One region of the Citrobacter sp. MNAZ 1397 genome, then DNA from elsewhere that is predicted to be linked to it. Evidence: predicted binding sites of a transcription regulator. Region 1 holds the regulator's gene; the other holds the start of a gene.
What was found. Region 1 encodes PhoB, which activates phosphate uptake and scavenging genes when phosphate is short. Its sites were predicted from a motif close to CTGTCATAAAACTGNCNNAT; they were not measured.
Positions count from the first base shown of each region.

Region 1 (4,452 bases):
GCATGCCACGGCTTTTTGTCATCTTCCTGCTGGCTTAGCATCGCCCGCCAGCCGGTTAACTCGGTCTGCCAGCGCTGGAAGCGTTTGTTGTCTTCAAGCCACTGTGAGAGCGTTTTTTGCGACGCCATCAATTCCTGATGCTGGCGTGCGGCGCTGGCGCGAATCTGTGCCCGTAACGCCAGGCTCGCCTGTAAGCGAGTATTCACTTCTTCATTCTGGCGAAGACGGCTGTCCTGTGCTTTGCGTTGCTCCTGCAACCGTTCCCAGACAGGCCGCAGTAGCAGGGCGGGTTGCACCCGTGCAAGCCGCGCCAGTTGTGGTTCGGCGTCGGTACGTGCCTGCTGTGCCCGCTGCCAGGTTTTTTGTGCCTGGTCGCAGGTGGTTTGCAGTTCACCGCTGCGAATCAGCCAGTTCAGTTGCTCCTGCACCCTGCGCTGCCCGTCTGACAGGCGCTGTTCTTCGTCAGTGAGCGCCTGCACACTTGCATTCAGGGATTCCCGCTGCGCATCGGTAAGTAGCACGACGCCTTCGGCCTGCGCCTGCAGTTTCTCCAGCTCGACTTTGGCAACTTTATGTTTTTCAAACACATCGGCGGAAATCTGCCCATAGATTTCGGTGCCGGTCAGCTCTTCGAGCAGTTCTGCGCGTTCTTTCGGTTTGGCATTGAGGAACGCAGCGAATTGCCCCTGGGAGAGCAACATGGAACGGGTGAAACGGCCATAATCGAGCCCGGTTAAGGCAGCGGTGAGTTCCAGTTTATCTTTCACTTTGTCGGCGAGGATCTTGCCGTCCGCACAGCGGGCCAGCTCGACACGAGGGACCTGTAAATTGCCGTCCGGCTGATTACGCGCACGGCTCTGGCTCCAGAATGCGCGATAAGCGACCTCTTTAACTTCAAATTCGACTTCTGCCAGGCAATCGGCGGTGTCGCGGGTCATCAGATCATTCTGCGACTGCGAAACGGTATTCAGGCGTGGTGTCTCGTGGTAGAGCGCCAGACAGATGGCATCCAGCAGGGTCGTTTTGCCGGCGCCGGTGGGACCGGTGATGGCGAACAGGCCGTTACTGGCAAAAGGTTCAGCGGTGAAATCAATCTTCCACTCGCCTTTTAATGAGTTAAGGTTTTTCAGGCGTAGGCTGAGGATTTTCATGCGTCATGCTCCTGATTGAGCGAGTGGAGCGTTTCGGAAAAGAGCGACTGCAGGCGGGCAGTCTGGACGTCATCAAGCTCCTCCTGTGCCAGGCGACGCGCGAAAACCTCTTCCACTTTTAACTCGCTCAGGGTTTCGCGACGCTCCCCCGCGAGGATGCGCTCCCGCTGTTCGCGACTGCGGCGAACCAATAACACCTCGACCGGCAGATCGGCGGTGAGTGCCTGAATTTTTCGCTGCATGTCACTCAGATAATCCTCGGTCGCGATCTCAATATCCAGCCAGACGGGGGCATCCGTTGGACCGCCTCGCCACTGCTCAAGCTGCTGACGAATCGACGCAAGATCGCCCTTTATAACCGCCAGTTGCTGCGTAACAGGGACTTCCAGCGCTGTCACATCCGCCAGTTTCCCTGCTGAAAATGTCACCAGATTGACATATTTGCTGTTACCGGTTTCGTCGAAGCTCAGTGCGATCGGTGAGCCGCAGTAGCGGATATGCTCTTGTCCGCCAGGCTTTTGCGGACGGTGAATATGCCCAAGCGCGATGTAATCCGCAGGCGGAAAGTTTTGCGCAGGGAAGGCATCAAGCGTACCGATATAGATGTCACGTACGGCATCACTCTTACTGGCGCCGACGGTGGTCAGATGCCCGCTGGCGATGATTGGCAGCACGCTGTCACCGCGTAATTCGCAGGCGGCCTTATACTGTTGCTGATAGTAATGGGTGATGGCTTCGAGCAAATGTTGCTGTTTTTCTTGCCCGGAGCGTCCCGCCTGGCTGGTCACGATGTCGCGCGGACGTAAAAAAGGCACCGGGCAGAAAATCGCGCCGGGCGAGCCATCACGCAACGGTAAATAAAAAGGCGCGTGGCCTGCGCTGGCGACAACGGTGGTCTTTAGCCAGGCGAGGATATCTTTCGATTCATTCAGCGTGGCGACGGAATCATGGTTCCCCGCCAGCACCACCAGATGACACCCCGTTTGCTGTAATTTCACTACAAAGCGGTTATACAGCTCGCGCGCATAGCTGGGCGGGGAGCCGGTATCAAAGATGTCGCCAGCAACAATAATGGCATCGACCTGGTGTTCTTCTGCGGTTTCCAGTAGCCAGGTGAGAAAGGCGTCGTGTTCAGCGGCGCGGCTTTTACTGTAGAAGTTCTGACCCAGGTGCCAGTCCGAAGTATGGAGAATGCGCATAGCGGTTCCGTGGCAAAAAAGCGTAAACGCGATTATAACATTCAGGGGCACACGAGCCGCCAGTGAAACAATTCCCCACTGTCATAAAACAAAGGCTTGAGTCACCTGTTGGTCATTTGTTTCATAAATCTGTCACAAAAGTGACGCATAATGGCGCCGCACTTAGCTGATGACTCAAATTAAACAGGGCAAATTATGGCAAGACGCATTCTGGTCGTAGAAGACGAAGCGCCAATCCGTGAGATGGTGTGCTTCGTGCTCGAACAAAACGGCTTTCAACCTGTCGAAGCGGAAGATTATGACAGCGCGGTGAACCAACTTAATGAACCCTGGCCTGACCTGATTTTGCTCGACTGGATGCTGCCAGGTGGCTCAGGTATTCAGTTCATTAAACATCTCAAGCGTGAAGCGATGACCCGGGATATCCCGGTGATGATGTTGACCGCTCGTGGCGAAGAAGAAGATCGCGTGCGCGGGCTTGAGACAGGCGCGGACGATTATATTACGAAGCCGTTTTCGCCCAAGGAGCTGGTGGCACGCATTAAAGCCGTCATGCGCCGTATCTCCCCGATGGCGGTAGAAGAAGTCATTGAAATGCAGGGCCTGAGCCTTGACCCAAGCTCTCACCGTGTGATGACCGGGGAAAATCCTCTGGACATGGGGCCGACTGAGTTTAAGCTATTGCATTTCTTTATGACCCATCCTGAGCGTGTGTACAGCCGCGAACAGCTGCTGAATCATGTCTGGGGAACGAATGTGTATGTTGAAGACCGCACGGTGGATGTTCATATTCGCCGTCTGCGTAAAGCGCTGGAACACAGCGGCCACGATCGTATGGTTCAAACCGTTCGCGGCACGGGTTATCGTTTCTCGACCCGTTTCTAAAATCTGAAAGGAGTGTGACGCGTGCTGGAACGGCTGTCATGGAAAAGGCTGGTACTCGAACTCATCCTTTGTTGTCTACCTGCTGCGCTGCTCGGCGCTTTTTTTGGTTATCTGCCCTGGTTTTTACTGGCGGCAGTCACCGGGTTACTGGCCTGGCATTTCTGGAATTTAATGCGTCTTTCCTGGTGGTTGTGGGTCGATAAAAGTATGACTCCACCCCCGGGGACGGGAAGCTGGGAACCGCTACTTTATGGTCTGCATCAGATGCAGATGCGTAACAAAAAACGTCGTCGCGAGCTGGGCAATCTGATCAAACGTTTTCGTAGCGGCGCGGAGTCGTTACCTGATGCGTTAGTGATGACCACCGAAGAGGGCGCTATTTTCTGGTGTAATGGCCTGGCGCAGCAATTATTGAATCTACGCTGGCCGGACGATAACGGACAAAACATTCTCAACCTGCTGCGTTATCCGGAATTTACCCGCTACCTTAAAACGAAAGATTTCGCCCGCCCGCTTAATCTGGTGCTTAACAGTGGTCGCCACCTGGAGATCCGCGTAATGCCCTACAGCGAGCAGCAGTTATTGATGGTGGCGCGTGATGTGACGCAAATGCATCAGCTTGAAGGGGCGCGGCGTAACTTTTTTGCTAACGTCAGCCACGAGCTACGCACACCGCTGACGGTATTGCAGGGCTACCTGGAAATGATGCAGGAGCAGACGCTGGAAGGGCCACCGCGTGATAAGGCGCTGCACACCATGCGTGAGCAGACATCGCGAATGGAAGGCCTGGTCAAACAGTTACTGACACTCTCCAAAATAGAAGCGGCGCCGACCTTACCGCCGAATGAGATTATTGATGTGCCGATGATGTTGCGTGTCGTCGAGCGCGAGGCGCAGACGTTAAGCCAAAAGAAGCATGAGCTTGAATTCATCGTCGACAATGGCTTGAAAGTGCTGGGTAATGAGGATCAGCTACGCAGCGCGATTTCGAATCTGGTCTATAACGCCGTCAACCATACGCCAGCGGGTACACACATTACCGTGCGCTGGCAGCGTGCGGCCTCTGGCGCGCAGTTTATCGTTGACGATAATGGGCCGGGCATTGGACCTGAACATATTCCTCGCCTGACAGAGCGCTTTTACCGGGTTGATAAAGCGCGTTCGCGGCAAACCGGCGGCAGTGGTCTGGGGTTGGCTATCGTAAAACACGCGCTTAA
Region 1 is NZ_JAKIVH010000001.1:2,975,224-2,979,675, reverse strand. It holds gene sbcC (exonuclease subunit SbcC) at 1-1,151, opposite strand, end outside; gene sbcD (exonuclease subunit SbcD) at 1,148-2,350, opposite strand; gene phoB (phosphate response regulator transcription factor PhoB) at 2,546-3,235, shown strand; gene phoR (phosphate regulon sensor histidine kinase PhoR) at 3,257-4,452, shown strand, end outside.

Region 2 (4,452 bases), 490 kb from region 1:
GCTTTCCCGTCTCCATTCAGCCCCTGTTGCTCAGGTACTGGATGCCGGATGCGGCCCAGGATTGCTGAGCCGCTACTGGCGAGAGCAGGGGGCGCGGGTAACGGCACTGGATATCTCCCTGCCCATGCTGGAGGAGGCCCGGCGCAGGCAGGCGGCCGAACGGTACGTGCAGGCGGATATCGAAGCCATGCCTTTTACTGACGCTGAATTTTGTCTTGCCTGGAGTAACCTGGCGGTGCAGTGGTGTGATGATGTGCGCCGGGCGCTGGCGGAGTTATACCGCGTGGTGCGCCCCGGCGGACACATTGCCTTTACCACCCTGGTGAGCGGTTCGCTGCCTGAACTGAATCAGGCGTGGCGGGCGATTGATGACCAGCCGCATGCCAATCGCTTTCTGCCCGCGGCGCAAATCCACGACGCTTTATCAGGCTGGCGCTATCAGGCGGGCATTGAGCCGGTCACTCTCTCTTTTGCCGGCGCGCTTGAGGCCATGCGATCGCTAAAAGGGACGGGAGCTACTCATCTGCATGCCGGGCGCAGGCACGGGCTGACGCGCGGAGGGCTGCAACGCTTACAGCTGGCCTGGCCGCAACAGCAGGGGACATTCCCGCTGACCTATCAACTTTTCTGGGGAGTCATCACACGTGACTGAACGCTATTTTGTCACCGGCACGGATACCGAGGTCGGGAAAACCGTGGCGAGCTGCGCGCTCTTGCAGGCGGCAAATCTTCTGGGACGGCGAAGCGCGGGTTACAAACCGGTGGCTTCGGGCAGCGAAATGACCGCGCAGGGGCTGCGCAACAGTGACGCGCTGGCTTTGCAGCGTAACAGCAGCGTCATGCTCGATTATGCTCAGATAAACCCATGGACCTTTGCGGAGCCGACATCACCACACATTGTCAGCGCGGAGTCCGACATGCCCATTACGCTCGAAGGACTGTCTGACGGACTGCGGACGCTGGAAACGCAGGCCGACTGGATACTAACAGAAGGGGCCGGGGGGTGGTTTACGCCGCTTTCAGAGACATGGACTTTTGCCGACTGGGTGGTGGCAGAACAATTGCCGGTGATTCTGGTGGTGGGCGTTAAGCTTGGGTGTATTAACCATGCGATGTTGACCGCACAGGCGATAGAGCAGGCGGGGTTGCGCTTTGCCGGCTGGATTGCCAATGATGTTCAGCCGCCGGGCAAACGTCATGCCGAGTATCTTGCGACGCTACGGCGCGTGTTGAAAGCACCTTTGATCGGGGAAATCCCCTGGCTTGCCCACGCGCCGTTCGCTACACAAAACGGTCATTATCTCGATCTCAACGTGCTGAATCAGGCGACATCCAGTGCGACAGAAGCTGGTCATCCAGTTGTCTGACATCCCCTTCGGCAACGTTGCGACCACGATGTAACAGACAGAAACGGTCGGCAACCCGGCGGATAAACGACAGATGCTGTTCGGCCAGCAGGATAGTCATACCGAAATCCTGGTTGAGCCGGACAAGTAAATTGCCGAGTTTATGGATAAACGCCTGTCCAAGCCCGCGTGTGGGTTCGTCCAGAATCAGCAGCCGCGGGCGATTGACGAGGGCGCGTGCCATCGCCAACTGATGCTGATTATCCTCAGACAGCCCTGCTCCTTTCACCTGACGTAGCCCGTACAGTTCGGGAAACAGGTCATAGACCTCACGATTGACGGTACTGCGGGGCTCTCCACAGGCAAGCATAGCGATATGCAGATTCTCCTCGACGGTCATTTGTGAAAATATTCGTCTGTCCTGGGGAACATAGCCTATCCCCATTGCACTGCGATGTTCCGCCTGCAAGTTCAGTAAATCCCTGGGGGGACCTCCTGCCTCTTGCCAGACCATGCTACCGCTCTCCACGGGCAAATAACCGGTAATACAATTTATTAACGTTGTTTTGCCCATCCCTGGGAGGCCGATAACAGAGGTGCATACGCCGGGGGAAAGATCGAGATCGACATTCCATAGCGTATGTTGATTGCCGTAATACTGATTGACTGCACGTAAGCTCAACACGGTTCGCTCCTTATCTCTGATCGGATGACAGAGAAGTTGTTATTCAGTTCAGTGCAAAAGGCTTGCCAGAACATGAAAACAGGCTTTTTTTCGGAACCCACTGATGAATGAGAGAGTTAAAGCGGGTATTGCGCCTCGCAGGCGAAAATATATGCTCTTTGACAGTGCCGGGGCTGGCAGGAAATGGTGCATTCGATCGGCAAAATGTGAGCACGATCGCATGATAATTCGCCGTTTCGTTAGCAGATATTCTGCAAAAATAAGCGAGAAAAAATTTTTACTGGCCTCAAAGAGGCTCAGGGGACGTTTCAGGCGACAGGCGAAGCATATGGGCTGGAAGCAGTTATCCACTATTCCTGTGGATAACCTTGTGCATTAGAGTTAGAAAAAGTGCGAGAAGCGAGTAAACACGCGGCTTGCGCCTGAATTGCTGCGAAAGGCGTCTTTTGAAATATTTCTTTATTTTTTAATTAGTTAAATAAAAGCAATCCTTGTAAGAAATCTGTCACCCACTGCCATAAAACTTTCATTACCAGGCTTGACAAGTGTTAAAAAAGGAAATGTTCTGGGGATAACCCGCTTTTGCTGGTGTTTTGTACCGTCAGGCGTGATTTTCCAGGTGTGCTGCTCGTGCTCTGCCTGTGAGTAGAAGATATTCCTGATTGCGCCACTGTTTTTACATCCAGTATTATTTATTGGCAAATCTCGCTGTGGTGAGTAAAATTACTTTCCTGCCCGCTCATTCCTTCATCAGGTAGCCGTCCATGAGTAAACCATTCAAACTGAATTCCGCTTTTCGTCCCTCTGGCGATCAGCCAGAAGCTATTCGTCGCCTGGAAGAGGGGCTCGAAGACGGTCTGGCTCATCAGACTTTGCTGGGCGTGACCGGTTCAGGGAAAACGTTCACCGTGGCGAATGTCATTGCCGATTTACAGCGCCCGACGATGGTGCTGGCACCGAACAAAACCCTTGCGGCGCAGCTCTATGGCGAAATGAAAGAGTTCTTCCCCGATAACGCCGTGGAATATTTCGTCTCCTATTATGACTACTATCAGCCGGAAGCCTATGTGCCGAGTTCGGACACATTTATCGAAAAAGACGCCTCGGTGAACGAGCACATCGAGCAGATGCGTTTGTCGGCTACCAAAGCGCTGCTTGAACGTCGTGATGTGATCGTGGTGGCATCGGTCTCCGCAATTTACGGTCTGGGCGATCCGGATCTGTATCTGAAGATGATGTTGCACCTGACCAAAGGAATGATCATCGATCAGCGCTCCATACTGCGTCGTCTGGCTGAGTTGCAGTACACCCGCAATGACCAGGCGTTTCAGCGCGGCACCTTTCGTGTGCGCGGCGAGGTGATCGATATCTTCCCGGCGGAATCGGACGATATTGCCCTGCGCGTTGAGCTGTTTGATGAGGAAGTGGAGCGGCTGTCGCTGTTTGACCCGCTGACCGGGCACGTCGAGTCCACCATCCAGCGCTTTACCGTTTACCCCAAAACCCACTACGTCACCCCACGTGAGCGCATCGTTCAGGCGATGGAAGAGATCAAGGTCGAACTGGTCGAGCGTCGCAAGGTGCTGCTGGAGAACAATAAACTGCTGGAAGAACAGCGGTTGACCCAGCGTACGCAGTTTGATCTGGAGATGATGAATGAGTTGGGGTATTGCTCCGGTATCGAAAACTACTCGCGTTACCTTTCCGGGCGCGGGCCGGGCGAGCCGCCGCCCACGCTATTTGATTACCTTCCGGCGGATGGCCTGCTGGTGATTGATGAATCCCACGTCACCATTCCGCAAATTGGCGGTATGTTCCGCGGCGACCGTGCGCGTAAAGAGACGCTGGTGGAGTACGGCTTCCGTCTGCCGTCCGCGCTCGATAACCGTCCACTGAAATTCGAAGAATTCGAGGCGCTGGCACCGCAAACCATTTATGTGTCGGCGACGCCGGGCAACTATGAGCTGGAAAAATCCGGCGGCGAGGTCATTGACCAGGTTGTACGTCCGACCGGGTTGCTCGATCCGATTATCGAAGTGCGACCGGTAGCCACCCAGGTGGACGACCTGCTCTCCGAAATCCGCAAACGCGCCGCCATCAACGAGCGTGTGCTGGTCACCACACTGACCAAACGCATGGCGGAAGATTTGACTGAATACCTGGAAGAACACGGTGAGCGAGTGCGTTACCTGCACTCCGATATCGATACGGTTGAACGTATGGAGATTATCCGTGATTTACGTCTTGGCGAGTTCGATGTGCTGGTGGGCATCAACCTGTTGCGTGAAGGTCTGGATATGCCGGAAGTGTCGTTGGTGGCGATTCTGGATGCGGATAAAGAAGGGTTCCTGCGTTCTGAGCGTTCGCTGATTCAGACCATTGGTCGTGCGGCGCGTAACGTTAACGGGAAGGCGATTCTCT
Region 2 is NZ_JAKIVH010000001.1:2,484,117-2,488,568, reverse strand. It holds gene bioC (malonyl-ACP O-methyltransferase BioC) at 1-652, shown strand, start outside; gene bioD (dethiobiotin synthase) at 645-1,367, shown strand; gene L2097_RS11620 (ABC transporter ATP-binding protein) at 1,309-2,031, opposite strand; gene uvrB (excinuclease ABC subunit UvrB) at 2,796-4,452, shown strand, end outside.
Region 2: the regulator PhoB is predicted to act here: its motif matches at 2,544-2,563, upstream of uvrB (excinuclease ABC subunit UvrB).